Regions from separate parts of the Halomonas sp. PAMB 3232 genome, predicted to be linked through region 1. Evidence: predicted binding sites of a transcription regulator. Region 1 holds the regulator's gene; the other holds the start of a gene.

The links. The regulator FliA, encoded in region 1, starts transcription of late flagellar genes. The targets are predictions, from matches to a motif close to CTAAAGTTNNNNNNNNNNCNGCCGATA.
Region 2: RN346_RS14555 (flagellin) is a predicted target of FliA. The motif match lies at 5,199-5,225, and genes of this name have one in related genera.

What each region holds. Positions count from the first base shown of each region.
Region 1 is NZ_CP134865.1:3,526,107-3,541,969, reverse strand. Features, by position in the region: gene RN346_RS16295 (methyl-accepting chemotaxis protein) at 1-1,479, shown strand, start outside; gene cheY (chemotaxis response regulator CheY) at 1,537-1,926, shown strand; gene cheZ (protein phosphatase CheZ) at 1,966-2,661, shown strand; gene flhB (flagellar biosynthesis protein FlhB) at 2,777-3,943, shown strand; gene flhA (flagellar biosynthesis protein FlhA) at 3,940-6,024, shown strand; gene flhF (flagellar biosynthesis protein FlhF) at 6,065-8,305, shown strand; gene RN346_RS16265 (hypothetical protein) at 8,389-8,886, shown strand; gene RN346_RS16260 (flagellar protein FlhE) at 8,924-9,328, shown strand; gene RN346_RS16255 (RNA polymerase sigma factor FliA) at 9,354-10,052, shown strand; gene RN346_RS16250 (motility protein A) at 10,092-10,907, shown strand; gene RN346_RS16245 (OmpA family protein) at 10,912-11,574, shown strand; gene RN346_RS16240 (hypothetical protein) at 11,571-12,119, opposite strand; gene RN346_RS16235 (Crp/Fnr family transcriptional regulator) at 12,161-12,904, opposite strand; gene uvrA (excinuclease ABC subunit UvrA) at 13,028-15,859, opposite strand.
Region 2 is NZ_CP134865.1:3,175,082-3,190,944, reverse strand. Features, by position in the region: gene RN346_RS14580 (YqhA family protein) at 1-222, shown strand, start outside; gene RN346_RS14575 (serine hydrolase) at 258-1,268, opposite strand; gene RN346_RS14570 (hypothetical protein) at 1,587-1,904, opposite strand; gene fliD (flagellar filament capping protein FliD) at 2,268-3,569, shown strand; gene fliD (flagellar filament capping protein FliD) at 3,764-5,068, shown strand; gene RN346_RS14555 (flagellin) at 5,297-6,139, shown strand; gene RN346_RS14550 (flagellin) at 6,343-7,203, shown strand; gene RN346_RS14545 (flagellin) at 7,409-8,251, shown strand; gene RN346_RS14540 (flagellin) at 8,527-9,390, shown strand; gene RN346_RS14535 (flagellin) at 9,595-10,449, shown strand; gene RN346_RS14530 (glycosyltransferase) at 10,723-13,029, shown strand; gene RN346_RS14525 (hypothetical protein) at 13,049-14,302, shown strand; gene RN346_RS14520 (NAD-dependent 4,6-dehydratase LegB) at 14,302-15,291, shown strand; gene RN346_RS14515 (hypothetical protein) at 15,300-15,863, shown strand, end outside.

The DNA.
Region 1 (15,863 bases):
TCCAACTACCTCACAGGGAACCAGAGTGCGCTCGCCACTGAGTCGCTCAACACGGCGCTCGACCGCATCGAGCGCGCCGAAGCGCGCTTTAACAACTTCATCGCGACGCCGCGAACCCCTCAGGGCGAGGAGCTGGCACGAGAAATGATCGCAGACTATCAACGCCTGATGCCGGTCGTTAGACGCCAGCAAGAGGCGTTGCTAAACCGTGACATGGCGACTTTCAACCAGCTACGCACCGAAATGAAAGCGCCGCTGGCCACGATGGCAGAGAGTATCACCGCGTTCACCCAGTACGGCTTTTCACGGGTAGATGCGATTCAAGATGAGCTTGAGTCGCAGCGCCATCTGTTCAACATGCTCTACGTCGCGGCGGTGATCATCTCGCTCATTCTCATCGTCGTGATTTACATCGGCCTGCGTCGCACCGTGACCTTGCCGCTCAACGACGCCGTGCGCCGGCTCAACAAGATCGCCGAGGCGGATCTGACCGAGCCGGTACCCCCCTCGGGCAAGAATGAAATCGGTCGCCTGTTCGCGGCCATGGGCACCATGCAGCAAAACCTGACCGGGCTGGTCGAGCGCGTACGCGGCGGCAGCAGTGAGATCCACCACGGCACCCGTGAAATTAGCCAGGGCAACACCGAACTCTCTTCGCGCACCGAGCAGCAGGCGGCCTCCATCGAGGAAACCGCGGCGAGCATGGAAGAGATGACCGCCACCGTGAAGCAGAACGCGGACAACGCGCGCCAGGCCAGCACCCTGGCCGGTGAAGCGTCTACCACGGCGGAGCATGGCGGCCAGGTCGTCGAGCAGGTGGTCCAAACCATGCACGGCATCTCGCAAAGCTCGCAGAAGGTCGCGGACATCACCAGCGTAATCGACTCGATCGCCTTTCAAACCAATATCCTGGCCTTGAACGCCTCGGTGGAAGCGGCGCGGGCCGGTGAGCAGGGCCGCGGCTTCGCCGTGGTCGCGGGCGAAGTGCGCAACCTGGCGAGCCGCAGCGCCGACGCCGCCAAGGAGATCAAGACGCTGATCGACAGCTCCGTCAAGCAGATCAGCGAAGGCTCGACCCTGGTCGAGCAGGCAGGCGCCACCATGACCGACGTGGTCAGCGCCGTGCGCCGGGTCTCGGACATCATGGACGAAATTTCCGCCGCTTCTCAGGAGCAGAGCGACGGCATCGAGCAGGTCAGCCAGGCGGTCGGTCAGATGGACGAAGTCACCCAGCAAAACGCGGCGCTGGTGCAGCAGGCTGCCGCCGCCGCGGCCTCGCTCGAAGAGCAGGCCAGCCGCCTCGAAGAGGCGGTCGCGGTGTTCAAGGTGCTGGACGGCGGGCGCGGCTACACATCGGCTGCCACCGCCAGTGCGCGCCCCAAACCGGCCGTAGCACCCCAGCCCGCCAAGCAGATCGCTCAACGACCCGAGCCCGCGCGAGCGCGTGAAAGCCAGGTCGAAGAGTGGGAATCCTTTTAATTCAACGCCCCCGACGCCGGTCGGGGGCCAATGCCCCCTATAGAGAGAGAACGAGCAATGGCCGACAAGAACATGAGCTTTCTGGTCGTGGACGATTTTCCGACCATGCGTCGCATCGTGCGCAGTTTGTTGAAGGAGCTGGGCTTCACCAACGTCGAGGAGGCCGAGGATGGTCAGGATGCCCTCAACAAGCTGCGCGCCGGTAGCTTCGAGTTCGTCGTCTCCGACTGGAACATGCCGAATCTGGATGGGCTCGAGATGCTCAAGGAGATTCGCCAGGATGCCGCGCTCAAGGAGCTGCCGGTACTGATGGTGACCGCCGAGGCGAAAAAGGAAAACATCATCGCGGCCGCCCAGGCCGGTGCCAACGGCTACGTGGTCAAGCCGTTCACCGCCGCGACCCTTGAGGAAAAACTCAATAAAATCTTTGAAAAAATGGGCAAATAAAGTGGTCGGGCTTTGCGCCTGGCGCACGAGGAGAGTGCCATGAGTCATAACGAGCAGGCAGACAACAAGACGCTGCCCGACGACGCCGCCGATGATTTGATTCATCGGATCGGCAAGCTCACCCGTATGCTGCGCGACAACATGCGCGAACTCGGGCTCGACAAGGAGATCGAAAAAGCAGCGGTGGCCATTCCCGATGCCCGCGACCGACTGCACTATGTCGCCACCATGACCGAGCAGGCGGCCGATCGCGCACTCAACGCCATCGACCGCGCCCAGCCGCTGCAGGATCAGCTCGCCGAGCGGGCCGAGGCGCTCGACAAGCGCTGGGCGGCCTGGTTCGAAGCGCCTCAGGAGCTCGATGAGGCGAAGGAGCTGGTCAAGCAGACGCGCGGCTACCTGGGTGACGTGCCCGCGATGACCGCGGCCACCAACAAGGAGCTGATGGACATCATGATGGCCCAGGACTTTCAGGACCTGACCGGCCAGGTCATCAAGAAGATGATGGATGTAATCCGCGAAATCGAGCACCAGCTCGTGCAGGTACTGATCGACAACGTGCCCGGCGCCGAGGCGCGCGAAAGCATGCAGCGCAAGGCCCAGGATCAGTGGGAAAACGACAGCGTACGGCGCAAGGAAGAGCTGCTCAACGGCCCACAGATCCGCGATAACGCCCCGGATATCGTGACCGGCCAGGATCAGGTGGACGACTTATTGGACGAATTAGGCTTTTAATACCTTGTTATTGAGACATTGTTAAACGTCTCATCTGGCACACTAGGCACCTTACTCAGCCGTCCTTCGGGGCGGCTGACTTTTGGTGCGCCGTCCAGGATGAGCCGGATGACTCATGGCAGACAACGATAGCGATCAGGAAAAAACCGAAGAGGCCACGCCCAGGCGAAAGGAGAAAGCCCGTGAAGAGGGGCAGGTTCCCCGCTCGCGTGAGCTCACGACTTTTCTACTGCTGATGGCCGGCGTCATCGGGCTTTGGGGCATGGGCCAGATGCTCTACGACCAGCTCGGCATGGTGATGGAGCGGGCATTCTTGTTCGACCGCCACCAGGCCTTCGACCCCATGCCAATGCTGACCAACGCGCTCGATCTCGGTGAGCGCACGCTGATTGCGATGATTCCGCTGTTCGTACTGCTCGGCGCCGTGGCGCTGGTCGCACCCGCGCTGCTGGGCGGCTGGCTGGTCTCGGCCAAATCGATGCAGCCGAAGTTTTCCAAGCTCAACCCGATTTCGGGCGTCAAACGTATCTTCTCGAGCCAGGCGCTGATCGAGCTTGCCAAGGCGATCGCCAAATCGATTCTGGTCGGCGGCATCGCCAGCGCGTTCATCTATTTCAACATCGACCGGCTTTTGGGTCTGGCCGACCAGCCGGTGCAGCAGGCGCTGGCCAGTGCCCTGAATCTATCGGCGCTGGCGGCGGCTTTAGCGATCGCGTCGCTGGTGGTGGTGATTCTGATCGACGTGCCTTTTCAGCTTTGGAGCAACGCCAAGAAGCTTCGCATGAGCCAGGAAGAGGTCAAGCGCGAGCACAAGGAGTCCGAAGGCGACCCGCACGTGAAAGGGCGCATTCGCCAGCAGCAGCAGGCCATGGCGCGCGGGCGCATGATGAGCAAGGTGCCCGAGGCCGACGTCATCATCACCAACCCCACGCACTACGCCGTCGCGCTCTCCTATCAGGAGGGCCAGATGGGCGCACCGCGCGTGGTGGCGAAAGGCGCCGACGCGGTGGCCGCGCGCATTCGCGATATTGCCCAGGAGGCGAGCGTGCCGCGGCTGGAGGCCGCGCCGCTGGCGCGGGCGCTCTATCACCACGTTGATCTCGACGGCGAAGTGCCGGCAGAGCTCTATACCGCCGTGGCCGAGGTCATGGCCTGGGCGTACCGCTTGAAAAGCGTGACGCAAGACGGTGGCGAAACGCCGCCAACCCCCGATAACTTACCGGTTCCCGACGAGATGACTTATCCCTCCCGAGGCCCCGGTGCTTTTGAGGCACGCTCATGAAGGCGTTTAGCCAGTTGATCAGTCGACGCAACCCCTTTGGCGATGTGCCGATCAAGCTGTTGGCCGGCCCGCTGCTGATTCTCATGATCCTTGGCATGATGATCGTGCCGCTGCCGCCGTTTGCGCTGGATCTGCTGTTCACCTTCAATATCGCGCTGTCCATCATGGTGCTGTTGGTGAGCATGTTCGCCGAAAAGCCGCTCGATTTCGCCGCGTTTCCCGCGGTGCTGTTGTTCACCACGCTGCTCCGGCTATCGCTCAACGTCGCCTCGACCCGCGTGGTGCTGATGGAGGGCCACCAGGGCGGCGCCTCGGCGGGCAAGGTGATCGAGGCTTTCGGCACGTTTCTGGTCGGCGGCAACTTCGCCGTGGGCCTGGTGGTGTTTCTGATCCTGGTGATCATCAACTTCATGGTCATCACCAAGGGCGCCGGGCGCATCGCCGAGGTCGGCGCGCGCTTCACTCTGGACGCCATGCCCGGCAAGCAGATGGCGATCGACGCCGATTTGAATGCGGGCCTGATCGGCGAGGAGGATGCCAAGAAGCGCCGCGCCGAGGTCGCTCAGGAGGCCGACTTCTACGGCTCCATGGACGGTGCCAGCAAGTTCGTGCGCGGTGACGCCATGGCGGGGCTGGTCATCATGGTGGTCAACATCATCGGCGGGCTGGTCATCGGCATGATGCAGCACGGCATGAGCTTCGCCGACGCCGGGCGCACCTATACGCTTTTGACCATCGGCGACGGCCTGGTCGCGCAGATCCCCGCGCTGGTGATCTCCACCGCCGCTGGCGTGACGGTATCGCGCGTCAACACCGAGCAGGACGTGGGCCAGCAGATGCTCAGCCAGCTCTTCGTCAATCCGCAGGTGATGATTCTCGCCGCCGCGGTGATGGGACTTCTGGGCATGGTGCCCGGCATGCCCAACCTGGTGTTCTTGATCTTCACCGCGCTGCTCGGCGGTCTCGCCTGGTATCTGAAGCGCCATCAGGAGAAGGTGCTGGTAAGCGAGGACATGGCCCAGGCGCCGGTGCCAATGCAGGAAACGCCGGAGGCGAGCTGGGAGGACGTGCAGCTGGTCGACACGCTGGGGCTCGAGGTTGGCCACCGCTTGATCCCGCTGGTCGACTCGCGCCAGAAGGGCGAGCTTTTGGCGCGAATCAAGAGCGTGCGCAAGAAGTTTGCCCAGGAGGTCGGCTTTCTGCCGCCGGTGGTGCACATTCGCGACAACCTCGAACTCTCCTCGAATGCCTACGTGCTCTCGCTCAAGGGCGCCGAGATCGGCCGCGCCGAGGCGCAGCCGGGCAAGTGGCTGGCGATCAACCCGGGCCAGGTCTCCGGCGAGCTGTCGGGTACGCCCACCGAGGACCCCGCCTTCGGCCTGCCGGCGGTGTGGATCGATGCCAGCCAGCGCGAGCACGCCCAGGTATTTGGCTACACGGTGGTCGATGCCAGCACCGTGATCGCCACGCACTTGAACCACCTCTTGCACCGCCACTCGCCGGAAATGCTCGGCCGCCAGGAAGTGCAGAAGCTGCTCGACAAGCTCGGCGACGAGCAGAAATCCCTGGTCGAAGAGGTCGTGCCCAAGGCGATTTCGCTCACCACGCTCCAGCGCATCCTGCAGAACCTGCTCGAAGAGGACGTTTCGATTCGCGACATGCGCACGATTCTGGATACCCTGGCCGACGTCGCCGGCCAGCAGAAGGACGTGGGCGAGCTGACCGCTCAGGTGCGCATCAGTTTGGGGCGCTCGATTACCCAGCAGTGGTTCGCAGGCCAGGAGGCGCTTCACGTGATCGGCCTGGACGCCCAGCTCGAGCAGGTGTTGATCCAGGCCATGAACGGCAACGGCGCCATGGAGCCGGGGCTGGCCGATACGCTGATGAACCAGACCCAGCAGGCGCTGGAGCGCCAGGAAGCCAGCGGCGAGCCGCCGGTGCTGGTGGTTCAGCACTCGCTGCGCCCCATCGTCGCGCGCTTTTTGCGCCGCCGGCTGCGCCACCTGGTGGTGATGTCCCAGGCCGAAATTCCCGACGACCGCACGCTCAGAATCACCACGCTGGTGGGCGGGTCGCGATGAGACGTTGCGGGCGCGCTTTGAATAACGAAGGGGGAGAGCCATGAGCGTAAGACGCTTTATCGGTGCCAACAGCCGCGATGTCATGCGCCAGGTGCGCGCGGCGCTGGGCGACGAGGCGCTGATCGTCGCCAACCGGCGCACGGACACCGGTGTCGAAATCCTGGCCATGGCCGAGGACGCCGCGCTGGATCACACCGCGCCGCCAGCGCCTCAACCGGACATCGAGCCTTCAAGGGAGCGTTTAGCCGACGTCGATCGCCCCTACGCGCACGTTGCCGCGGCGCTCGAGGCGCCGCCCTCCACCGCGCCGGCAAGCGCGAGCCAGCCTTTCGAGGCGGTCAGCGAGCGTCTCTTGCAGGAGATGCAGGACATGCGCGCGCTGCTCGCTCGCACTCACGTGGCGAGTGCGCCGGCGCCGTCGACGGCGCAAACGCTCAACACGCTGCTCGCTCGCGTGGGGTTTGGCAACGAGCTTTGCGAGGAGATCAGCGCGGCACTGCCCGAATCGCTCGGCGCACTGTCGCCCCAGGACGAGCGGGTTCTCGCGTGGCTGCACCGCCAGCTCGTCGCGCGGCTCAAGGTACTCGACAGCGAAGAGGCGTTTTTCGACCAGACCGGCATCGTGGCGCTGGTCGGCCCGACCGGCGTGGGCAAGACCACCACCACCGCCAAGCTCGCCGCGCGCTTCGTCATGCGCCACGGCACGCGCCCGGTGGCACTGGTGACCACCGACAGCTTCCGTATCGGCGCCCACGAACAGCTGCGGATCTACGCCCGCCTGCTCGACACGCCGATGTACGCCCTCGATCACGAACAGCCGATCGACGACCTGCTCGGACGCCTTGGCGGCAAGCAGTGGGTGATCATCGACACCGTCGGCATGAGCCAGCGCGACCAGCGCGTCATCACCCAGATCGACCAGCTGCAGGGCGGCGGCTCTAGGGTGCGCCTGGTGCTGGTGCTCAACGCCGCCAGCCAGCCGGAAACCCTGGAAGAGGTAGTGCTGCGCTACCGCCAGGCGGCGCGGGCGGCCGGGGCGGAGCTCGACGACTGCATCATTACCAAGCAGGACGAGGCGGGCCGGCTGGCGCCGCTTCTGGATATCGTCATGCGCTTTGGCCTGCGCGTACTTTTCTGCTCCAACGGCCAGCGCGTACCGGAGGACATGCAGCTGGCCGAGCCGACGGCGCTGGTGGACCAGGCGCTCACCCACGCCATGACCGACGTGCGCGAGCGCGAACCCGCCCGCCCGGCCTGGTCGAGCGAGGCGCTGGCGCCGCGTTGGTCGCGGGAAGTGCTGGGCCAGGGGCGGCGCCTTGGCCTGCTGATGGCGAGCCTTCGCGAGCGCGTTGCCGGCTTCTCTCTGCTGGAGGCGAGCTGGGATATCGCCGCGCTGCCCGGCGTGCTCCACGACCAGCGTTTGGCAGCGCTTGCAGACCGCTCTCATGAGCAGCGCGCGCTGGGGGTGGTGTGGTCGCCCCGGCGCGCCGAGCGCGGCATGGAGTGGTCGATGCCGGATCTGAATCTCGATGCCGACGGACGCCTCTGTGCGCTGACGCTTTTACAGCACCGCCAGAGCGCCGGCTGGCAGGCGCGCATCGATGCGCAGCGCCAGGCCGCGGTGCATCTGCTGCCCACCCTGGTCGAGGGCGAAACGCTTAACGCGCTGGAAGCCGAGCGCTTGACCTGGGTCAGCCGGGTCAGCGGAAGCCAGCGGGTATACTGGCAGGGCGAGCGCTACGCCATGGCCGCGCTGTTTGACGAGGCGACCCTGGGCCACCAGGTGCCCGTGCGCTTTCGCGGTCAGTCGCTTTCGCTCTACAGCGCCCACGCCGAGGTTACCGACGTCGCGGGCCGGCGGCTGCTCGCCTGGCGCGGCGAACTGCGCGACCCGGAAACATCGCGGCGGGTCGCCAAGCGCTATTGGCTCACGCCGGCGCGGCTGGGGAGCGAGGCGCTGTCGCTTTTGATCACCCAGCTGCAAAGTGAAGGCACGGTAGCGCTGACCAAACGCGTTTGGCGCGCGCTCAAGGAGTCGGACGGCGGCGAGGTCAGCGCTGAGCTACGGCTCTTGATGGCCAGCGGCGTAGCGTGCGTGGCCACCCACCTGGACAGCGCCGAGGACGAAGAGGCCCAGGCGTTGCAGCAGGATTTACTGCGCCTTTTGGGTAGCCCGCGCAAGCGCCGCGATAGCGCGCTGGCGGACGCGATCATGCACTTTCTAATGACCCGCGACGCGATCCGTCAGTTTGGCAGCGTCAGCCGCGAGACCTTTGCATGAGCGGCCAGGACCAGGCCGCGGGGCTGCGCCAGTGGGCGAACCTGCGCACCGGCCAGTCGGCCGACGCGCAAGGCGACGACGATGTGCGGCAGGCTCAGGCGTTGGAGGCGAGCGAAGCCGATGCGCGCGCTGTCGATGCGCCCGTCGCGGACGCGCATGTCGCCAACGCGCACGTCGCAGACGCGCATGTCGCAGACGCGCATGTCGCCAAAATACCGCTCGCCGTGGTCGGGCTTGGGTCGAAGCAGCGCGAGCCGGTGATCGCGCGCCTCGACGAGTGGTCGCGGCTTGGCCGGCGCTGGGCGGCAACGCCAGAGAGCTGGGAGGTCGTGCCGGTGGACGCCGATGCGCCGCTCCAGGCGCTCTGCGCGCGCTACTCGCGCTGGGCGCTGTGGGTGCGAAGCGACGCCGAGGCGTTCGCCGCCATGTACCGCACGCTGCGCCTGGTCAGCGAACACCAGGGGCCCAAACGGCTGTTGGCGCTGCATGAGCCGGGCCTGCCCCGCGCCGGGCTGCTCGAGAATCTGCGCGCGGCGGCGACGGCGTACCTGGGGATCGAACTGCTGCTTTTGGCCAGGTAGGCCATACTGAGTGAGCCACTATGGTTAGGTTATGCTAATGAGAAACGTCATTCTCGCAGCGCTGAGGGGGGTGGTGGCCAGCGGGCTTTCTCTGTCGGCCCTGGCGGGCGGGGGCAGCTGGAGTGTCGATACGACTGGGCTGATGGTCGCGATGAGCGACCGGGCAAGTGCCAGCCAGGCGCTCGCGCCGCCGCCCAGTGCCGAGATTCATCAGGGGCGCATCGAGCGCGTCAACTGGCGCTTCGAAGCGCCGCCGGGGGCCGATATCCATGCCTGGCTTTGCCACCCGGAGCGCTGCGTCGCCCTCGACGGCCAGCGCGGCAGTGCCACCGGCCTTGCCGGGCTCAATGCCGGTGCGCCGCTCGAGTTTCGTTTCGCGTTGGGGCGTGGCCAGCCGCCGGTGAGGGTGAGAGGGCTTCAAGTGATTGTGAACTATCAGTGACCAGCGATTAGCCAGGGGCACGCCGATGTATACAGCAAAGGGAAGAATCCAACACAGCGATATGGTCAACCAGCACATGCCGCTGGTGCGTCGCCAGGCGCTGGCGTTGCAAGTTCGTTTGCCGGCCAGCATCGAGCTCGACGATCTGATCCAGGCCGGCATGGTAGGGCTTTTAGAGGCGCTGGGGCGTTTTGATGCCGCCCAGGGGGCGAGCTTCGCCACCTTTGCTAGCCAGCGAATTCGCGGCGCAATGGTCGATGAGCTGCGCACCCGGGACTGGCTGCCGCGCAGCGTACGCCGCTCGGCCCGGGCCATGGACGAGTCCGTGCGCCGGCTGGAGCAAAGCCTTGGCCGCCCCCCGGAAGAGAGCGAGATCGCCCGCGATCTGGACATGCCAATTAACGAGTACCAGCAGCTTCTGGCGGACACTAATAGTGGCCATCTGCTGCCTTTTGAGGAGCTTCTGGAGGAGGGCGGCGAGCCGATTCAGGAGTCGCTGAACGCGCCTTTCGAGGAGCTACTGGACGGCCAGCAGCGCGAAACCCTGATTGCCGCGATCGAGGCGCTGCCGGAGCGCGAAAAGCTGTTGATGGCGCTTTACTACCAGGAAGAGCTCAACCTCAAGGAGGTGGGCGCGGTGCTGGGCGTCACCGAGTCGCGCGTGTCGCAGCTACACAGCCAAGCCATCAGCCGTTTGCGGGCGCGTCTGCACGAGCCGGACTAAACCTTTTCACTGTTAACCCCAACCGGCGAGGAGCCGTCGATGAACCCCTCTACCCTGATTGGAATAGGCGCCAGCATCCTCTTGCTGGTGAGCGTGCTGTTCTTTACCGCAGAGTCCGCGGCAAGCTTCATCAACCTGCCCGGGCTTGCCATCGTCATCACCGGCACGCTGGCGGCGACCTTCATCAGCTATCCGCTCAAGGAAGTGGTGCGCGTGGTACGCCTGGTGGGGCTGGTATTTCGCCGCGAGAATACCTATGTGCGCGACGACATCGACGAGCTAGTCTCCATGGCCAGGCTCTGGTTCAAGGGCGACGTGCGCGCAGTGGAGCGCGAGCTCGAACACACCCGCAACCCGTTTTTGCGCACCGGCATCCAGCTCGTCATCGCCAACACCAAGGAAGACGAGATCTTTGACATGCTGCGCTGGCGTATCGCCAGGCTCAAGGCCCGCGAGCACGCCGAGGCGCAGATCTTTCGCACCATGGCGACCTACGCGCCGGCGTTTGGCATGATCGGTACCCTGGTGGGGCTGGTCAACATGCTCGAAGTCATGGACGCCGGGGATCTCGAGGTGATCGGCCCGCGCATGGCGGTGGCGCTTCTCACCACCTTCTACGGCATCCTGCTGGCGAACCTGGTGTTCAAGCCGGTGGCGGTGAAGCTCGAGCGGCGCACCGAGGAGCGCTTGATCACCATGAACATGGTGCTCGAAGGCATTTCGCTGATCACCAAGCGCCGGCTGCCGTCGTTCATCGAAGAGACGCTGAACTCGTTCGTGGCCAACTACCACGACGAGATCAACGACCCCCACGTGAAGCCGCGCCCGGGCAGCGGCGTCGCGGCGAAAGGCTAGCGCCATGCTCAATTGTGACGCCCGCCACGCGCTGGAAACGCCCTTTACCGGCGGCGACGGCGAGGAGGGGTGGCTGACCAGCTACCTCGACGTATTGACCCTTCTGATCACGCTGTTCGTGCTCCTGCTGGCACTGACGCCGGCGGGTAGCGGCGGCGAGGCATCAAACGAAGGCCAGGGCCTTCAGCCGCTCTCCTCGGGAATCTTGCCGCGCGACAGCGGTCTATCGCCGGCCATGGCCGCGCTCGACATTCAGGGCGTAAGCGTCAGCCAGGGGCGCGAAGGCGTGACCCTGCGCATCGACGACAGCCTGCTGTTCGCCAGCGGCGCCGCCGAGTTGACCCCCCAGGGAGAAGGCGTGCTCGAGCGATTGAGCGAGGTGATCGACACCTTCGAGGGCGAGGTGTCGGTGGAAGGCCATACCGATAACGTGCCGATTTCGACCGCGGCGTTCGCCTCCAACTGGGAGCTTTCGACCGGGCGGGCGATCGCGGTGGTGCGCCATCTCGAGCAGGAGGGCGTGGCGCGGCAGCGGCTACGCGCCGTGGGCTACGCCGACACGCGCCCGCTCGCCGGCAACGACACGCGGGAAGGGCGCGCCGCCAACCGCCGCGTCGAATTCGTGCTGCGAACTCCCGCCCCGGAGCCGGCGCGGGTTACGCCTTAAGCCCCGGCGCAGCGTCGCTGCATCTCCTGAATCGCCTGGCCGGCGCCGTCGAGATCAAACGTCATGGTCCAGGGCGTGGCACTCCCCTGCTCGAAGCCGATGAACAGCTGCTCGCCTTCACTCATGCGCGCCAGTAGCGCGTCGAGCTCGCCCAGGTAGAAGTGGCTGTAGAAGCCGTCATCCCCCTCTTCGACGATGAACTCCGCCATGGTCTCCATGATCGGCGTCTGGTCGACGCGCAGCCGCGCCGGGACCAGGTTCACCGCGCGGCTCTCGGACTGCGTCTCTTTTAGGGTCACGCGTAGTTCGAGCCAGGGCAGGTGGCACACACCTTCGGTAGCGTTCACGCTCAAAATGGCGTCCGAATAGCTTTCGGCCTCCAGCGCGCGAAAGTGACGCTGGCCGGCATCGGTGGTCGTCGCGGCGTGCCAGGCGCCGAAGGCGGTGTCATCGCTGACCGGATAGCGCGCCGCCTGGGCGGCGGTGGCGAAAACGAAGAGCCCGGCGACGCCGAGCGCGGCCGCGGCAACAGTGTGAGACGTCATGGGACGGTTCGCCGAGTATTGATGTCGAGAAAAGATACGCATCACTCCGACTGGCCGAGCAGCGGCCGTACGTTGTCGCTTAAGTAACAGTCGTCGAACTCGCCTTCGGCGGCAAGCGCCGCCAGGTCCGGGATGTTGATGTGATGGCGGTCGCGATAAATGAGCCCCGCCTCGCTAAGCGCGGTGAACGTGCGGCTGACGTGCACCGGGCTGAGTCCCAGTACGTCGGCGAGCTGCTCCTGGGAGAGCGGCAGGCGAAACTGCCCGGTCAAAGCCGGGTTGGTCTGGCTCAGGCGGACGTACATCTCGTGGATGAAGTGGGCCATTTTTTGGCGGGCGGTGCGTCTTGCCAGGTTCACCAGCCGCTCGGTCAGAAGCGACTGCTGGCGGCTGCTGATGGCGAACATGACCGAGGTCAGCGGCAGCGACTGGCTGAACAGATCGATCATCCGCTTGTGCGGAAAACGGCACACCACGGCGTCGGTGATGAAGCGCACGTTTTCCAGCCGCTGGGAGAAGGCGAATTCGCGCAGGCCGATGATGTCACCGGGCAGGTACACCTCCATGATGTGACGATCGCCGTTTTCCAAATGGCGATAGGAGTAGGCCCAGCCGCTTCGCAGCGTGCAAAACTCCTGAGCGGGGTCCTTCATCTCCCACAGAAGTGACCCTGCCTTTTGATCGAGCGGGCTCTCTTCGAGCGAATCAAGCAGCTGCTCTTCGTCTTTTGACAACGAGTAATAATGGTTGAAGTGGCGAACAATACAGCTCTTTTCCTGACTCATGCTCGGTGTCTCCTTCTCTTGACTGCGTGCCCGGGCTGTGCCGCCGCTCAGGGCCGGCGGTGACGGCCAAAGGGGAACGATACGGCGGCTTGCCTGACATTGCCTTATCGTTTTTTTATTTTTTCACTTCTTTTTTTGCAATAGCGGCGCCAAAAATTGCCCGGTATGCGAGCCTTTTTTCTTCACCAGCTGCTCCGGGGTGCCCTCGGCGATGATCCGCCCGCCGCCGGAGCCGCCTTCCGGGCCCAGATCGACGATCCAGTCCGCAGTCTTGATCACATCGAGATTGTGCTCGATGACCACGATGGTGTTGCCGTGATCGCGTAGGCGGTGGAGCACCGTCAAGAGCTGGCGAATATCCTCGAAGTGTAGACCGGTGGTCGGCTCATCCAGAATGTAGAGCGTCTGGCCGGTATCGCGTTTGGCAAGCTCGCGGGCAAGCTTCACCCGCTGGGCTTCGCCGCCGGAAAGCGTGGTCGCGCTCTGACCCAGGCGAATGTAGGAGAGCCCGACGTCCAGAAGCGTCTGCAGGCGCCGCGCGATGGCCGGTACCGGGCTGAAGAACTCGAGACCCTCCTCGACGGTCATTTCCAGCACGTCGTGAATGTTCTTGCCCTTGTAATGAATATCCAGGGTTTCGCGGTTGTAGCGCTTGCCCTTGCACACGTCGCAAGGCACGTAGATGTCCGGCAGAAAGTGCATTTCTACCTTGATCATGCCCTCGCCCTGGCACGCTTCGCAGCGTCCGCCCTTGACGTTGAAGCTGAAACGCCCGGGCTTGTAGCCTCGCGAGCGCGCCTCCTGGGTGCCGGCGAACAGCTCGCGGATCGGGGTAAAGATGCCCGTGTAGGTTGCCGGGTTGGAGCGCGGCGTGCGCCCGATCGGGCTTTGATCGATGTCGATGACCTTGTCGAGCTGGTCGAGCCCTTCGATGGCGCTGTAGGGCGCCGGTGTCATGGTGGTGGCCCGGTTGAGATCGCGGGCGGCGATCGGCATCAGGGTGCCGTTGATCAGCGTCGACTTGCCCGAACCCGATACCCCGGTGATGGCGATGAACAGCCCCAGCGGCAGCGTAAGCGTGACATTTTGCAGGTTGTTGCCCGTCGCCCCGCGCACCACCAGCTGCTTTTCCGGATTGCCGGGAATGCGATACGGCGGCACGGCGATTTCGCGAGTGCCGCAAAGGTACTGCCCGGTCAACGAGTTCTTGTTGTCCATGATGTCCTGGGGCGTGCCCTGGGCGACGATCTCACCACCGTGCACGCCGGCACCCGGACCGATATCGAGGACGTGATCGGCGGCGCGGATCGCGTCCTCGTCGTGCTCGACGACGATCACGGTGTTGCCCAGGTCGCGAAGTCGCTCCAGCGTCTTTAACAGGCGATCATTGTCGCGCTGGTGCAGGCCGATCGAGGGTTCATCGAGAATGTACATGACCCCGACCAGCCCCGCGCCGATCTGGCTCGCCAAACGGATACGCTGCGCCTCGCCGCCGGAGAGCGTGTCGGCGCTGCGCTCGAGGTTCAGGTAGTCGAGCCCGACGTTGACCAGAAACTCCAGGCGCGAGTGGATCTCGTTGACGATCTTCTCGGCGATCTCGCCCTTGCGCCCGGGAAGCGCGAGGTTGGCAAAGTAGTCCCAGGCCTCGCCGATCGGCGTGCGCACGATGTCGGCGATGTTGCGATCGTCGACGAAGACGTGGCGCGACTCGCGACGCAAGCGCGTGCCGTTACAGGCGGTACAGGGCTTCATGGCGATGTACTTGGCCAGATCGTCGCGCACCATGTTCGATTCGGTTTCCCGATAGCGGCGCTGCATGTTGGGCAGCACGCCTTCGAACGCGTGCTCGCGGGTCACCTTGCGCCCGCGGTCGCTGACGTAGCTAAACGGCACGGGTTCGTTGCCGCTGCCGTTGAGAATGATGTCGCGCTGGCGTTTGGAGAGCTCGTTCCAGGGCGTTTCGAGGGCGAAATCGAAGTGGCTGGCCAGCGCCTGAAGCTGGGTGAAGTAGTAGATATTGCGCCGGTCCCAGCCCTTGATCACGCCTTCGGCAAGCGACAGCTCGTCGTGGCTGATCAGCTTCTCCGGGTCGAAATACTGCTGGATGCCGAGACCGTCGCAGGTGGGGCAGGCACCGGCGGGGTTGTTGAACGAGAACATGCGCGGCTCGAGCTCGGAGAGCGAGTAGCCGCACACCGGGCAGGCGAAGCGCGAGGAGAACGCCAGGTCCTCCCGGTCGCCGTCCATGAAGTGGATCATCGCCGTGCCGTCGGCCAGGTTCAGCGCGGTCTCGAAGGACTCGGCCAAGCGCTGGGCGATATCGTCGCGCACCTTGAAGCGATCCACGACCACGCTGATGTCGTGTTTCTTACGCTTGTCGAGCGGGGCGATGTCGTCGAGTTCGAGGATCTGGCCGTCGATCTGCACGCGCACGAAGCCCTGGGCGCGAAGCTCGGCCAGAAGCTGCAGATGCTCGCCCTTGCGGCCCTTCACCACCGGCGCCAGCAGCATCAGTTTGGTGCCTTCCTCCAGGTTCATCACCTGGTCGACCATTTGCGAGATGGTCTGCGCTTCCAGGTCCTCGCCGTGCTCCGGGCAGCGCGGCGTGCCGGCGCGGGCGAACAGCAGGCGCAGGTAGTCGTAGATTTCGGTGATCGTGCCGACGGTGGAGCGCGGGTTGTGAGAGGTCGACTTCTGCTCGATGGAAATGGCCGGGGAGAGCCCCTCGATGTGGTCGACATCAGGCTTTTCCATCATGGAAAGAAACTGGCGCGCGTAGGTGGAGAGCGACTCCACGTAGCGGCGCTGCCCTTCGGCGTATAGCGTATCGAATGCAAGCGAGGATTTCCCCGAGCCGGAAAGGCCGGTAATCACGATCAGCTTGTCGCGCGGCAGCTCCACATCGATCTGCTTGAGGTTGTGAGTGCGTGCACCTCTGACCAGAATGCTGTCCATCAAC
Region 2 (15,863 bases), 350 kb from region 1:
GCTGAAGCGCGCTATCCCCGTCACCCCTTCAACGTTGCCTCGCTCGATCAACTCAAGGACAAGATCACCCGGGTGGTGATCCTGGCCGTCATCATCGAGTTCTTTCGCGCCGTGGTGGATATTCGCTTCACGACGCCGCTCGAGGCCATTTATCTAGCGCTTTCAGTGCTGGCGCTGGCCGCTACGCTCTACCTGATGAGCCAGTCGCACAAAAAAGAGTGAATGAAAGAGCAACGCGCCGCGTGACCCAGCGAGCATTAGCGTGGCGCTTGTAACAAGCGGGCTACCAGCCGATTCAGCTGCTGCTGAAACTGCCCACCGGGGGACGGCGGGTTGGGGTTGGAGGTGATCGCCACCGTCATCGCGCGCTCCGGGATCACGAACAGTGCCTGGCCGCCATAGCCGCGCCCGTAGTAGACCGGCGTGTCGCCGAAAGTGGTCACGAACCAGCCAAGCCCATAGCCATCCCCCGTCCAGGGCGACCGGCCCCGCGGCGTCCAGGACGCCTCCACATAGCCTTCCGGTAGTAGTCGCTCGCCATCGACTACGCCATCCAGCCGGTACAGCTCACCGATCTCGACCAGCGCGCGCGGTGAGAGCTGCATGTCGTTGCCGCCAAAAAAAACGCCTTGCGGGTCCTGCAGCCAGCGGGGAAGGGTGATGTGAAGAGGCTCAGCCAACAGGCGCTGGGCAAGCTGGTAGGTGGATTCACCGCTGCCGTAAGTAAGTGCGGCGGAGACCAGGTGGCTCGAGCCGGTGGAGTAGAGCATGCGCCCGCCGGGCTCGTCCACGAAGGGGCGAGAAAGGGCGTTTTCCACCCAGTTGGGGCTCGCGACCCAGCCGCTGTAGTTCTCGCCGGAGGTACGCTCGAGCCCCGCCTGCATGGAAAGCAGGTTCTCGAGGGTGATGTCGCTCACGCGCGGGTCCAGCCCCATTGGGACGCGCTCACCCAGTAGTTCGACCAACCGCTGGTCGAGGGAGTCGATTACGCCGGCTTCAATCGCCGCACCGGTAATGGCCGCCAGCACCGTCTTGGAGAGCGACTTCACGTTGACCGGCGTGCTCGTCCCCGGCCCACCCTGATGAAATTCATGTACCCGATGCCCGTCCACCGCCACCACGACCGTATGCAGCCGGTCGAGCGCACTGGCCTGCTCATCGAGCGCCTTGAAGGCCGCGTCGGAGGGCGTTTGGGCCAGCGCCCCTTCGCTCAAGAGCGCTAACCCCAGCACGAGCATCACCGCCCGAGAGAACATTCGCACGCGCATGGGCTTTCCTTTTTGCAATACCAACGAGGCTTTTAAAAAGCGTAGAGCGTGCGGCGGTTGCGCGCACGTAAATTACGCAAACCGCCCGAAAGCCTGCTAGGATGAGAATGTTGCCTCGATGGGTAAGCAACCCTTTGATTTTCCTAAAACGCAAAAAAGCAAGGAGCGCCGCAATGCGTAACATCATCTATATCGTGGGTCTGGTCGTCGTCGTGCTGTTCATTCTTTCGATGCTTGGCCTGCGCTAATCAAGGCGCCGTGCCAAACACAAACGCCCGCAAATGCGGGCGTTTTTACGTTCGAGCGGAGCCTTTTGCGCTAGGCGCAGTCCGCCGCGCCCTGACCGAACAGGTCGAACATGATGTCCCGGCCCAGCGCCGTTAGCACGAAACGCCCTTCCTGATTGGTCATTCCCGCCGCGTTTGATTCAAGCATTTCACGACACGCCGCCCAGCCCGCATCCTGCTCATCGAGCGCCGCGATCTCGCGCTTTGCCAACCCGCAGCCGGGCAGCGTCACGGTTTCCAACACATGACCGTTCACGTACAAAAGCTCTGCCAGTGTGAATAGGCACTGACGCAGCCGAGACGCATCTACGGCGGCAGGGGCGCCGGGGGTGTCACCTTCGCAGGGCATTGAATGCTCCATCGTTTAACGAACAACGTTTCCCTAGTGTAATGGAGCTGACCTATTTAGACCAAGGTCTAAGTTTTTGGCGTGTTCAACGCTTGGGTTCGGTACGTATTGCGCCCTGCGGTTATTTCCTCTTGGGTGGCTCTTTTAACCGAAAAAGTCGTAAAGATTACAGAAAATAACCGTTTACTAAGTTAAAAGTGGGATAAAGGCTAAAGACACTGCGCGATTTGCCGATAATCAATGCATTGACACAGGCAAATTTCAGCTCGCCTAAAGAGCAGGCGATCACATTTAAAGGGGCAGCAATCGATGGCTTCCATATCTTCACTGGGCATTGGCTCGGGGCTCGATTTAAACGGGCTATTGGATCAGCTTCAAACCGCCGAGCGCGCCAAACTTCAGCCCATTGCCGAGCAGGTTCAATCTGCCAACACGACCGTCTCTGCCTATGGAGCGCTCAAAAGCGCGGTTTCCACGTTCCAGGATGCCACCCAGGCGTTGAACGATACGTCGTCGTTTGAAAGCCTCACCACCAATGTCGAGGGCGACGGTGTTATCGCCATTGCGTCCAGCGAAGCACAGGCGGGCCGGTACGACGTAGAGGTGGATCAACTGGCAACTGCTGGTAGCCTCGTGACAGAGCGTTTGGATAGCGCTGATGAAAGTGTTGTCAGCGGTGAGCAGACGCTCAGCTTCGCACTGACTGAAGGCAGTATGCCCGAGATCACGATCGCCGATGGCAGTTCGCTTGAAGACATTCGAGACGCCATCAACGATCAAGGCGGCGGTCAGGTGACTGCCTCTATCATCAATGACGGGCAAGGGTATCGGCTCTCGGTCATGTCGAGCGAGACCGGCGCTGATGCCAGTATCGAAAGTACCAATTTCTCGACCATTCTATCCGGTGATGTCACCACCTCGGACACTCAGGTCGTGCAAAAGGGACAGAACGCGGCGTTCAACGTCAACGGTATCGATATCGTCAGTGCCTCCAACCAGGTCGAGGGCGCCATTCAAGGAATGACCTTGACGCTCACGGAGGCCGGTACTTCGAGTACCATCAAGGTCGAGCAGGATAATGAAGCACTGCGTGAGAACGTGAATACCTTTGTGGAAAGCTTCAACACGCTCAAGAGCACCTTGAATACCTTGACCAACTTCGATGTGGAAACGGGCCAGTCGGGAGGCTTGAACGCTGATGCGACTACACGAGCCGTCGAGCGCGAGCTCCGTCAGGCTATTAGCGGTATGACCGGCGGTGACGGCTTCAACGTACTGTCCGACGTCGGCATTTCATTGCAAACCGACGGTACGCTAAAGGTCGATGACGAAAAGCTGGATAACGTCATTGCCACCCAGCCGGACAGGCTGGCCCAATTTTTCGCAGGGAGCAGCGAAGGAGGCGGCATGGCCGGACAAATCAATACGTCTCTTGAGCGCCTGGTAGGCGATGGCGGCCGCCTTGATACGGCCAAAGAAAATGCAGAAAGCCGCGTCGAGTCGCTACAGGAGCGCTATAGCCGAACCGAAGAGCGCATCGGGCAAACCGTCGAGCGTTATCGTGTTCAGTTTCAAGCAATGGATAGCATGGTGGCGCAAATGAATCAGACGGGTGCCTATCTCGAACAGCAGTTGGGAATGCTGGCCCAAACCAACCAGAGCTAGGCCCAGCTCTCACGGACAGGAAATGCCCAGCTACAACGCTGGGCTTTTTTTAGAGGTATCTTTTGAAGGTGCCTAAAGTTCGTTATCACCCCGCCGATAAACAAGGTAATCAACCCATACTCTTTGCTACTTATTACTCGAGGATTTAACCCATGGCATCAATCTCCGCGCTTGGTGTAGGTTCCGGGTTGGACTTGAACGGTCTGGTGGATCAGCTTAAAGCCGCTGAGCGCCAGAAGCTTACCCCCGTTTTACAGCAGCAAAGTGCTCAAAAGACCAAAATTTCGGCCTATGGGCGTCTTGAGTCGGCGATGGACCGGGTCAACACCTCGGTCAAGGCGCTAAACGATGCCTCGACCTTCAAACAGCAAAAAAGCACGGTAACCGGCAGTGGCGTTCTGGCCACGGCGGGTGAGAAGGCCAACCCTGGGCGCTTTGAAATTAGCGTGTCTCAGCTGGCTCGTGCCGGCAGCGCGGCGTCCAATAGTGTGGCGCTGGATCAGGAGCTCACTGCTACTGATACGAAATTGAAGCTCAATTTCGGCGCGGGCACTACGCAGACGAGCCTTGACGTCGATATCAAGGCAGGCAGCACGCTAGCCCAGGTACGCGATCAGATCAATGCAAATAAGGAGTCGGGTGTTACCGCCTCGCTTGTCAACGATGGCACCGGATACCGTTTGGCGCTCAGCTCAAAGGAAACCGGCAAGGACGCCTCGCTCACAGGGTTTTCCGGTCTCGATGGGCTTTCAATGGATAGCACGACGGTGCGGCCAGGCCAGGACGCTGCGCTCAACGTCAACGGCATCGCGATCACCAGCAAGACCAACCGCGTCGAAGGCGCTATTGAGGGTGTAACGCTCGATCTCACCGCCGTGTCGGAATCCCCCGCCACCCTGGTGATCGAGCGAGACAACGACTCCTTGAAGGAGGCGATCAATAACTTCGTCAGTAACTACAACGAAATGAAATCGACCGTAGAGCGCATGACCAAGTTCAACGGCGAAGGCGAGATCTCGGGCGAGCTGATAGGTGACCGTACCGTACGCACTATCGAAAACCGCTTGAGTCGTGACGTGAGCGACAGCTTGGCGGGCGGCGATATCACGCGGCTGTCTGAAATCGGAATCTCGATTGATGAGCGCGGGCGCTTGAAGGTCGACGAAGAAAAGCTCGATGCCGCTGTTGCCAACGACCCTGAAGGCCTATCTGCCTTCTTCGCTGGTGACAGCAAGGAAGCAGGCTTTGCAGGGCGCCTCAGCACAACATTGACGACCATTACCTCAGAAGATGGCCTCATTAAAAGCTCGGTCACCAGTGCAGAACAGCGAATCGAGAGTCTCGATAAGCGCAAGGAGCGCATGGAAGCCAGCATCGAGCGCAACGTGGAGCGCTATCGTAAGCAGTTTGCCCAGCTCGATGGCATGATTGCGCAGATGAACTCCATGAGCAGCTACCTGGGCCAGCAGTTCGATATGCTGAGCAATATGCAGAAGTAGTAAACCTTGCTATCAAACGAAACGGTGCTAATACGCTCTCGTTCGTAACGACAATTTATTTTATCAGCGGGGCCGTAAGGCCCCGTTATAGTTTCAAGGCCAAATTTTCATAAAAAAGTGGGTAAATGAGCTAAAGGATCGCCCCGCTTCGCCGTTAATTATAACAACGGCGATGCAAGCGCCGATTTATAGGCCTCTCTTGGGCCACTAAACACAGAGGATTACCCCATGTCCGTCATCAATACCAACATCACTTCCATGATCGGCCAGAACAACCTGAGCAAGTCCCAGGGCATGCTGGCTCAGGCGCAGGAGCGTCTTTCTTCCGGCCTGCGTATCAACAGCGCCTCCGACGACGCAGCAGGTCAGGCGATCGCCAACAAGATGACCGCCCAGATCAAGGGTATGGATCAGGCGAGCCGTAACGCCAGCGACGGTATCTCGCTCGTTCAAACCATGGAAGGCGGCCTGGACCAGATCAACGACAACCTGCAGCGTATTCGTGAACTGGCGGTACAGGGTGCTAACGACACTAACACCGCCGATGACCGCGCGGCGATCACCACCGAGATCAACGAGCGTATCGCTGAGATCGACCGCGTAGCGGGCAGCAACAACTTCAACGGCACTAACCTGTTGTCAAGCGGCGCGAGCACGGCGCTCAATATCCAAGTCGGTTCTAACACCAGCGGCAACGACACTATTACCGTCAATACTTTCGACGCAACTAGCAGTGCGCTGGGTGTTAGCGGGTCTGCGGCGGCTCTCTCCGGTGCCGGCGCGACTCACGACAACTTCCAGACGCTGATCGACAATGTCGATACCGCCGTCAAGTCGCTCGACACGCAGCGTGCGACTCTGGGTGCCACGCTGAACCGCTTCGACTCTGTGATCGATAACCTGGCGACCACGACTACTAACCTTTCCGAAGCGCGCTCACGCATCGAAGATGCCGACTACGCGAAAGAAGTGTCGAACATGACACGTGCCAACATCCTTCAGCAGGCGGGTACGTCCATGCTGGCCCAGGCTAACCAGACCCCGCAGTCTGTACTGTCTCTGCTGGGTTAATCGCTCAAGCAGTAGTACCACGAGCGAAGTGAACGACGGGGCCGCAAGGCCCCGTTTTTCGTTGGGCGCCTCGCGCATTTTTCTCATGTGAATCGCGCGAAAGGCCTAAAGAAGTGCCTCCAACAGCCGTTAATTATAATAACGGCGATGCAAGCGCCGATTTAAAGGCCTCTCCTGGGCCACTAAACACAGAGGATTACCCCATGTCCGTCATCAATACCAACATTACTTCCATGATTGGCCAGAACAACCTGAGCAAGTCCCAGGGCATGCTGGCTCAGGCGCAGGAGCGTCTTTCTTCCGGCCTGCGTATCAACAGCGCCTCCGACGACGCAGCAGGTCAGGCGATCGCCAACAAGATGACCGCCCAGATCAAGGGTATGGATCAGGCGAGCCGTAACGCCAGCGACGGTATCTCGCTCGTTCAAACCATGGAAGGCGGCCTGGACCAGATCAACGACAACCTGCAGCGTATTCGTGAGCTGGCGGTTCAGGGTGCCAACGACACCAACACCGACGATGATCGCGCCGCAATCGAAACCGAGATCAACGAGCGTTTGGCCGAGATCGACCGCGTAGCGGGCAGCAACAATTTCAACGGTACCAATCTTCTTAACGCCAGCGGCAGCCTGAGCATCCAGGTCGGTTCCAATACCGATGTTGAAGACGTCATCAATGTTAAAACTGTTGACGCTACCGTGTCGGGCCTTGGTTTGACTGGCGCGTCGGGAGGGATTGTCGCAGGGACTACCTTTACGGCCGCTAGCGGAGCTGGCGCCCACACCAGCTTCCAAAGCCTGATCGATGCCGTTGATACTGCTACTAAAACACTGGATACCAACCGCGCTACTTTGGGTGCTACGCTGAACCGCTTCGACTCCGTGATCGACAACTTGGCGACCACCTCGACCAACCTGTCCGAAGCACGCTCGCGAATCGAGGACGCCGACTACGCCAAGGAAGTGTCGAACATGACGCGCGCCAACATCCTCCAGCAGGCGGGTACGTCGATGCTGGCCCAGGCGAACCAGACGCCGCAGTCGGTATTGTCTCTGCTGGGCTAATAGTCGGGTAAGTGCTGCCATTGACAGCTAGAGTAACGGGGCCAATTGGCCCCGTTTTTCGTTCTTTCTGCAAGCAAAATTATTTTCACAAAACGGCTTTAAACCATTCAAGAATCCACGTTAACGGCCGTTAATTATAATAACGGCGACGCAGTCGCCGACCTGTAGGCCCTTCTCAGGCCATAAAATACCGAGGATCTCATCCATGTCCGTTATCAATACCAACATCACCTCCATGATCGGCCAGAATAACCTGCGCGCTTCGCAGAGCATGCTGGCTCAGGCACAAGAGCGTCTCTCTTCCGGTCTGCGCATCAACAGCGCATCCGACGATGCCGCCGGTCAGGCGATCGCAAACAAGATGACTGCTCAGATCAAGGGCATGGAGCAGGCCAGTCGTAACGCCAGCGACGGCATCTCGCTCGTTCAGACCATGGAAGGCGGTCTGGATCAAATCAACGACAACCTGCAGCGTATTCGTGAACTGGCGGTACAGGGTGCTAACGACACCAATACCGCCGACGATCGCGCGGCGATCACGACCGAGATCAACGAGCGTATCGCCGAGATCGACCGCGTAGCGGGCAGCAATAACTTCAACGGCACTAACCTGCTTAATGTTAGCGGTGGCGGTACTCTGAACATTCAGGTTGGCTCCAATACATCGACCAATGATGTTATTGAAGTGAGCACAATCGATGCGACTAGCGCTGCCTTGGGAGTGAGTGGCGCAGCTGCCGCGCTTTCCGGTGCAGGAGCATCGCACACGACTTTCCAGAGTTTGATCGACGCTGTCGATGGCGCAACGAAAACCCTGGATACCAACCGCGCGACTTTGGGCGCCACGTTGAACCGCTTTGATTCCGTGATCGATAACCTGGCGACCACCTCGACCAATCTGTCCGAAGCGCGCTCACGTATCGAGGATGCCGATTATGCCAAGGAGGTGTCCAACATGACCCGCGCCAACATTCTGCAGCAGGCGGGTACGTCCATGCTGGCTCAGGCCAATCAGACCCCGCAGTCCGTTCTATCTCTGCTTGGTTAATAACACATTAATGAGTGTCGACGGGGCCGAAAGGCCCCGTTTTCGTTATAGGCTTGAGAGAAATATGGAACACTTCGTTACACGCTATAACCCCCGCATAGCCTGAAAATAACGCAGATCTTCTGCATCATTTTTCTATAGCGTTACTCTTTGCTACATAAAAAAAGCCTTGTTTCTTCAAGTGTTGGATATAGCAGCCGTTACCCCTTGGTAGCGACGGCACAAGCGTCGCCAAGTTGGCCCGCTGGCCAGTTATACTTCAAGGAGCAATACTCATGTCTGTAATCAATACGAATATCACCTCCATGATTGGCCAGAATAATCTGAGCTCTTCACAAAGCATGCTGGCTCAGGCGCAGGAGCGTCTCTCTTCCGGACTGCGTATTAACAGCGCCTCCGACGATGCCGCAGGTCAAGCCATCGCCAACAAGATGACTGCCCAAATCAACGGTATGAGCCAAGCCAGCCGTAACGCCAGCGACGGCATTTCCTTGGTGCAAACCATGGAAGGTGGTCTCGATCAGATCAACGACAACCTGCAACGTATTCGTGAGCTGGCGGTGCAGGGCGCTAACGATACCAACACGGAAGAAGATCGCGCGGCGATTGCCACCGAGATCACTGAGCGTATTGAAGAAATTGATCGTGTTGCGGGTAGCAACAACTTCAACGGTACTAACTTGCTGGACGGCGTTAGTACTGACGACCTGGAAATTCAGATCGGCGCGAACACCACTGACGATGACACCATTTCAGTAAGCCGCTTTGACGCCACTAGCGACAACCTGGGCGCGGTGAGTGGTGGGGTTGCCAACCTGGAGGCAGCGGCCACCGCGGTATCAGGTGGTGGTGACCATAGTGATTTCCAATCTTTGATTAATTCAGTGGATAGCGCCGTAAAAGAATTGGACACTAATCGTGCGGAGCTGGGTGCCACGCTCAACCGTTTCGATTCGGTGATCGACAACCTGGCAACGACCGAAACCAACCTTTCCGAAGCTCGGTCGCGCATCGAAGATGCCGACTACGCGGATGAGGTCTCCAACATGACCCGCGCTAATATCCTCCAGCAGGCGGGCACCTCCATGCTGGCGCAGGCTAACCAGACGCCGCAGTCCGTACTGTCTCTGCTGGGTTAATTGCTCGAGCAGTAGCACAACGAGTGAAGTGAACGACGGGGCCGCAAGGCCCCGTTTTTCGTTGGGCGCCTCCCGCATTTTTTCTCATGTGAATCGCGCGAAAGGCCTAAAGAAGTACCTCCAACAGCCGTTAATTATAATAACGGCGATGCAAGCGCCGATTTAAAGGCCTCTCCTGGGCCACTAAACACAGAGGATTACCCCATGTCCGTCATCAATACCAACATCACGTCCATGATTGGCCAGAACAACCTGAGCAAGTCCCAGGGCATGCTGGCTCAGGCGCAAGAGCGTCTCTCTTCCGGCCTGCGTATCAACAGCGCCTCCGACGACGCAGCAGGTCAGGCGATCGCCAACAAGATGACCGCCCAGATCAAGGGTATGGATCAGGCGAGCCGTAACGCCAGCGACGGTATCTCGCTCGTTCAAACCATGGAAGGCGGTCTGGACCAGATCAACGACAACCTGCAGCGTATTCGCGAATTGGCGGTTCAGGGCGCCAACGATACCAACACCGCCGATGACCGTACTGCGATCACCACTGAGATCAACGAGCGTCTGGCCGAGATCGACCGCGTAGCAGGCAGCAACAACTTCAACGGCACTAGCTTGCTCAATGCCAGCGGCAGCCTGAGCATTCAGGTTGGCTCCAACACCGATTCCGAAGACGTGATTAGTGTCAAGACCGTCGATGCGACTGTGGCGGGTCTGGGCTTAGCAAGCGGCAGTGAAATCACCGGCACCACATTTGCCGTTAGTGGTGGCACCGCAGCCCACAGCAGCTTCCAGAATCTAATCGACTCCGTCGATGCCGCGACCAAGACTCTGGACACCAACCGCGCAACCTTGGGTGCCACGCTGAACCGCTTCGACTCCGTAATCGACAACCTGGCGACCACCTCGACCAACCTGTCCGAAGCGCGCTCACGAATCGAAGACGCCGATTACGCGAAAGAAGTGTCCAACATGACTCGCGCCAACATCCTTCAGCAGGCGGGTACCTCCATGCTGGCCCAGGCGAACCAGACGCCGCAGTCTGTACTGTCTCTGCTGGGTTAATTCTTTCAGCGGTACAACTAATGAAACAACCGAACGGGGCCAAAAGGCCCCGTTTTCTTTTAGGTGGCTCAGTGTCAGCTCCTTTACACGTTTCCTACCAGGCCAGCCTAAAGCGTGGCGTCGCACATTCGGTAACTATAATTATCTCCTTCGCAACCCTGGTTCCTGAAGCAGTCCATGGAATACCTGCTTAAAAACCGGTGCATTTGCCTCTTTGGTACACGTGGTCGCGAAGTAGACTAGGCAGACTGCCACTTTTTTGCGAGCTGCCTAATGGCCAAGACGACTCCCGCCACACCCAAACGTAAACCTCGTTTGCTATGGGCCAACCCGTTCTGCCTTTTGGATACGTCCAGCGGTGCAAGCATGACCGTACGCCAAATGCTGCTTCAGTTAGTGGCCAATGGGTATGACGTCAAAGTGCTGGGAGCGACGGTATTCGACAACCCCAAGGGAATGGCGCTTCTCAAGGAGCAGTTCGCTGATCTCGATTCCCATCTGCACCAGTTGATTGACGCGAAAGATGGTCCTCTGACTCATCAGATGCTCGTGAGCTACAGCTATAACCGGAATCATTTCACCACGCACGAAGAAGGGCTCTGGTATAGCCAGTATGTATATCTGTTGGATTCCTTCAAGCCGGACGTTGTGTGGTTCTACGGTGGCCAGACCGTGGATATGCTTATCGCCGACGAGGCCCGCGATCGAGGTATCCCCGTGGCCTTTTATCTGGCTAATGGCAACTATAAATCGCCCCGCTGGTGCCGTGATATTGATCTGATCGTAACCGACAGCCAAGCAACGGCAGACATGTATCGCAAGGAAGTAGGATTTACCTCCACGCCGGTAGGCAAGTTCATTGCCTCGGACCGCTTCGTTGCCGATGAGCACGAGCGCAAGCGACTTCTTTTTGTGAATCCGAGCTGGCAGAAGGGCGCCAGCGTGTTCGTACAACTGGCTGAAAAGCTCGAGCGAGAGCGTCCGGATATCGAACTTGAGGTCGTGGAGGCGCGCGCCGATTGGTCGGCCGTGCTGCGTGAGACGACCAAGCGGATGGGGCAACAGCGCAGCACGTTGAGTAACGTGACTGTGACGGGTAATACCAGTGATATGCGAGGGCCTTATAGCCGCGCGCGCGTATTGGCTGCGCCCAGCCTCTGGTGGGAGAGCTCCGGGCGGGTGCTTGCTGAGGCCATGCTCAATGGTATACCGGCGCTGATCACCAATCGCGGTGGCATGCCCGAAATGGTAGGTAAGGCGGGTATCACCTTCGATTTCCCCGAACAGTGTTATGAAGAGCCCTACCAGCATCTGCTTGGCGAGCAAGAGTTACAGCCGCTATTCAATGCAGCGGTCGCTTTTTTCGATGATGAGGCGCTCTATCAGAAATACGTGGCACAGGCTTTCAACATAGGTGAAGAGAAACACCACATTGATCGTGCTACCGACAGACTGCTTAGTGCCTTGGCTCCTCTGGTGCGAGAACGCGCTGGTAACAAGGAGTTTTCGGCCAGCCAGAAGAAGCGTCATCGCCAACGCCTTCCAAGCAGGGCCACCAAGCCAGAAATGAAAGTGGATCGCACTCTACAGCAGCTGATCAACGGCAAAATAAAAGGCGTTTTGGGGAGCGACACCCAAGCGACCAAGCTGCATCTCACTGAAGATTTTACTTGGCAATTAAAGGGGAAGATCATCGTACTTGATAATCGTGCCAGCCTGATCAAGAGTGGTTTGGCTGATCAGATGGCAGTAACTGGGGCGTTCGGTATCGTAGCCTTTGACCCCGCCAGCGAAATCAAGACGCCCAAGCAATACGAAGGCAGTGATACGATTCAGCTTTTCCAGCACGCTTTATTGGGCGATGGTCGACCGGCCACCCTGCATGCCTGCGTTGCCCCGGAAATGACCAGCACTTTGGCACCCCTTTCGGCAGATAAATTAGCCGAACGCCACCATTTAGGGGCACAGGAAATCGCGGATCTGCCGATCAATACGGTAGCTGTGGACAGCATTACGGGGCTGGAGAGCCTCGATTGGCTCATTCTGGACGAGTTGAGCGATGCCATGGCCGTTCTGGAAAACGGCAAGCAATATCTCGAACAGACGCTGCTGGTTCAGGCACGCGTGCCGTTTCAATTAACTCACGAGAAGCAGCCCAGCCTTGCCGAGCTACAGCATTGGGCGAGCCGCAACGGGTTCCGTTTCTACCGTTTTCATAATATCCGCCACCATAGCCATCTGCCGGAAAAACTGAACGAGCGTTCGCCCTGCGCCAGCGAGCAGGAGAGTGCGGATGTACTCTTTCTACCCAGTTACGAGCGTATGGCGAAGCTTAGCGATAAGCAGAAAAGAAAACTCGCTTTTATCATGAGTGCCTGCTTTGCCGCACATGATATGGCCTTCGAGTTGATGGCGGGCATCAGTCATGACAAAGCGTTAGAATTTCTCGAAGCCCACAAGATTTTGCCTTCTACTACACAAACCGACGGCGGTGATGAAAATCGCTCTTCGACGCGGATGGACGCGTCTCAAGCCGCCTTTCTGGGGCACGACGACAACCTTTTGGCGTTAATTGATTGATATAGCAGAGGCGGCTTGAATGTTTGCTTACGAAAAGTTCGATGTTTTTGACGAGATAGTCTCGAGTCTGCCGGTGGGTAGCGCGCTGACCTACTCACCACTGCTCAGGGAGGGCTTTCAGTTCTGCCTGGACAAAGCAGATAAAATTGGCGATGTCGAGAACACAAAAAGCTTGGGGCTGTCGGGCGTCGATCGTTCTCGATACCCGGCCAAACGCGAAATCAGAAAGATTGGTTACTTCCACGACCAGGATTTTTTGAGCAATATTCTGACCGGTTTTGAGGCGCAAGGTGTCACGGTCGAAAAGCTCGAACTTATTCCTGCGCGATTCAAGAAAGTGCTAAGTAACAAGCAGCGAGAGGAGATAGACTTTTTCGATCACCACTTGCGTACTTCGTTTGGCTGCGATATCCGCGAGAAGCTCGAAGATCGTTTTTATCTCGTTAACGCCATGATTCCAAAATACTACGACCTGCTCAAGCGGTCAGGAGTCGATGCTCTCCTTTTCAGGGTCTACTACGGACTTAACTACTTCCCCATTATCTTTGCCTGCAAGATGCTGGGGATTACCGTAATTGACGTTCAGCACGGTATTAATGGGCTTAAACACGTTTGCTATTCAAGATTCAAACAAAGTGAAATTGACAGCCCATTTCTGCCAGATATCTTCTGGACATGGAGTGATATGGCAACACACATGTTGACCAAGGGAAGCGCCATTGAATCAGGCGCTACGGTGGTCGAGGGGGGCGGGCCTGTCTACCTTTCTCGCGATGCCAAGGAGGGAAATAAAATACTTTATACCCATCAGCCACAATCAAAGGGCATACCGGTGCCCTTGGAAGAGATCAAACGCGTTTATCAACTGAAAAAACGCGAGATCGTTGTCAGACCTCATCCACTGCATATTGGTGAAGCAAAAGAAGTGATGACTTTACTCCAAAAAGAGGGAGTCAAAGCGAAATTGGAGGACCCTAACAAGCTAGCGATCAATGATTCGTTAAAGCAGGCCGGTGTTCATATCACTTGGTCCTCCACCTGTGCACTAGATGCACTCAACTTTGGTGTGCCTTCTGTTCACTGCTCGGAGCTTATCGATGAGGTGGAGCGTGAGTTCGTAACTGGTCTTCTTTTTAGATGTTCCGAAGTCACTAAGGATAACCTCGTCAGAGATCTATCCAGGGCTAGCCCCTATAGTCTCGGTTCAAAAGAGCGTGTGACGCATGCGGTTTCGAAAGTATTGTCGCTTCCCGCTAGCGAAGGGAGCTCTTAATGAAAGCGAGTAGAGAGGTGCTGGTAACGGGAGCCGATGGATTTATCGGTTCTCATTTGGTCGAGCTTTTGGTCGAGGAGGGCTATCGCGTAAAGGCGCTTGCCCAATACAACTCCTTCAATAGCTGGGGGTGGCTTGAAGATATCGGCTGTTTGAACAGCGTAGAGGTCGTCAGTGGTGATGTCCGCGATCCCCACTTCTGTAAGTATATTACCCGGGAGGTTGACACGGTCTTTCACTTGGCAGCGCTCATTGCCATTCCTTACTCCTACATCGCGCCGGATAGCTACGTAGATACCAATGTCAAAGGTACGCTCAATATTTGCCAAGCAGCCCTTGATAATGGTGTAACTCGTTTAATTCATACCTCTACGAGTGAGGTATATGGCACTGCACAGTATGTCCCTATTGACGAGCATCATCCGTTGCAGCCGCAATCGCCTTACAGTGCGTCCAAGATAGCCGCTGATGCCATGGCAATGAGTTTCTATAATGCGTTCGATCTACCTGTTACGGTAGCTAGACCCTTCAACACCTATGGTCCCCGTCAGTCGGCTCGCGCCGTCATACCGACCATCATCAGCCAGATAGCATCCGGGATGAAGCAGATCAAGCTAGGCGATGTTTCGCCCACTCGTGACTTTAATTATGTGGAAGATACCTGTTGCGGTTTCCTGGCTTTGGCCAACAGCGATATTGCGATCGGCGAAACAGTAAACATCGCTTCTAACTACGAAATATCGGTCGGCGACACGCTCGGAATCATTCGTGAATTAATGGATCACGATGTCGAGTTCATTATTGACGAACAGAGGTTGCGTCCCGGTAAATCGGAAGTGTTCCGTCTTTGGGGAGATAACGCCCGCCTTCGCGAGATGACCGGTTTTTCCCCTCAGCACGACATTCGTGAAGGACTCAAGAAAACGATCGACTGGTTTTCTCAACCCAACCAGTTGGCAAAATACAAAGCCAATCTATATAACATTTGAGTTATACCATGCTGCCTAAGCTGATCGAATTCGTTCGTGGCTATTACCGTACGGAGGCGTTCAATCCCCTACCTGAACTTGTATCTCAAGGTGGTAGAAAAACCTATGTGGCTGAAACGATTGGATCTACTTTTGTTTCCAGCGTCAGGAACTATGTTGACAAGCTAGAGCATAGTATTGCCGTTTATAGGGGCATCCCCAACTCAATAGCGACAAACAAAGCGCCGTATCCTTATGAATATACGAACGATGAGCTGGGCTATAACTACGTCATGCTGACCCCAAACTCTGCGTGTGTGAATGGCCAGATCAAGCAAATCGAGACATTTGCTGGAGAGAAATGGCGCTTGGCAGCGGGCTTTGCTGATCACTTTGAGGCCGGTGATCCTCTCGTTATAACCGAGCAGGACGGGTGGCGTAGCAACTATTGGCTCAATGCGGTGATTCGTGGCGAGGTGGCGCAACGTGCGGAATGGCTCAAGCTGATCAAACACAAGATCATGGTGACATTGCTTATCGGGAAATTGAGGAGTTGGCTGCCCATGTATGCTCATTCGCCCGTCGGCGACATA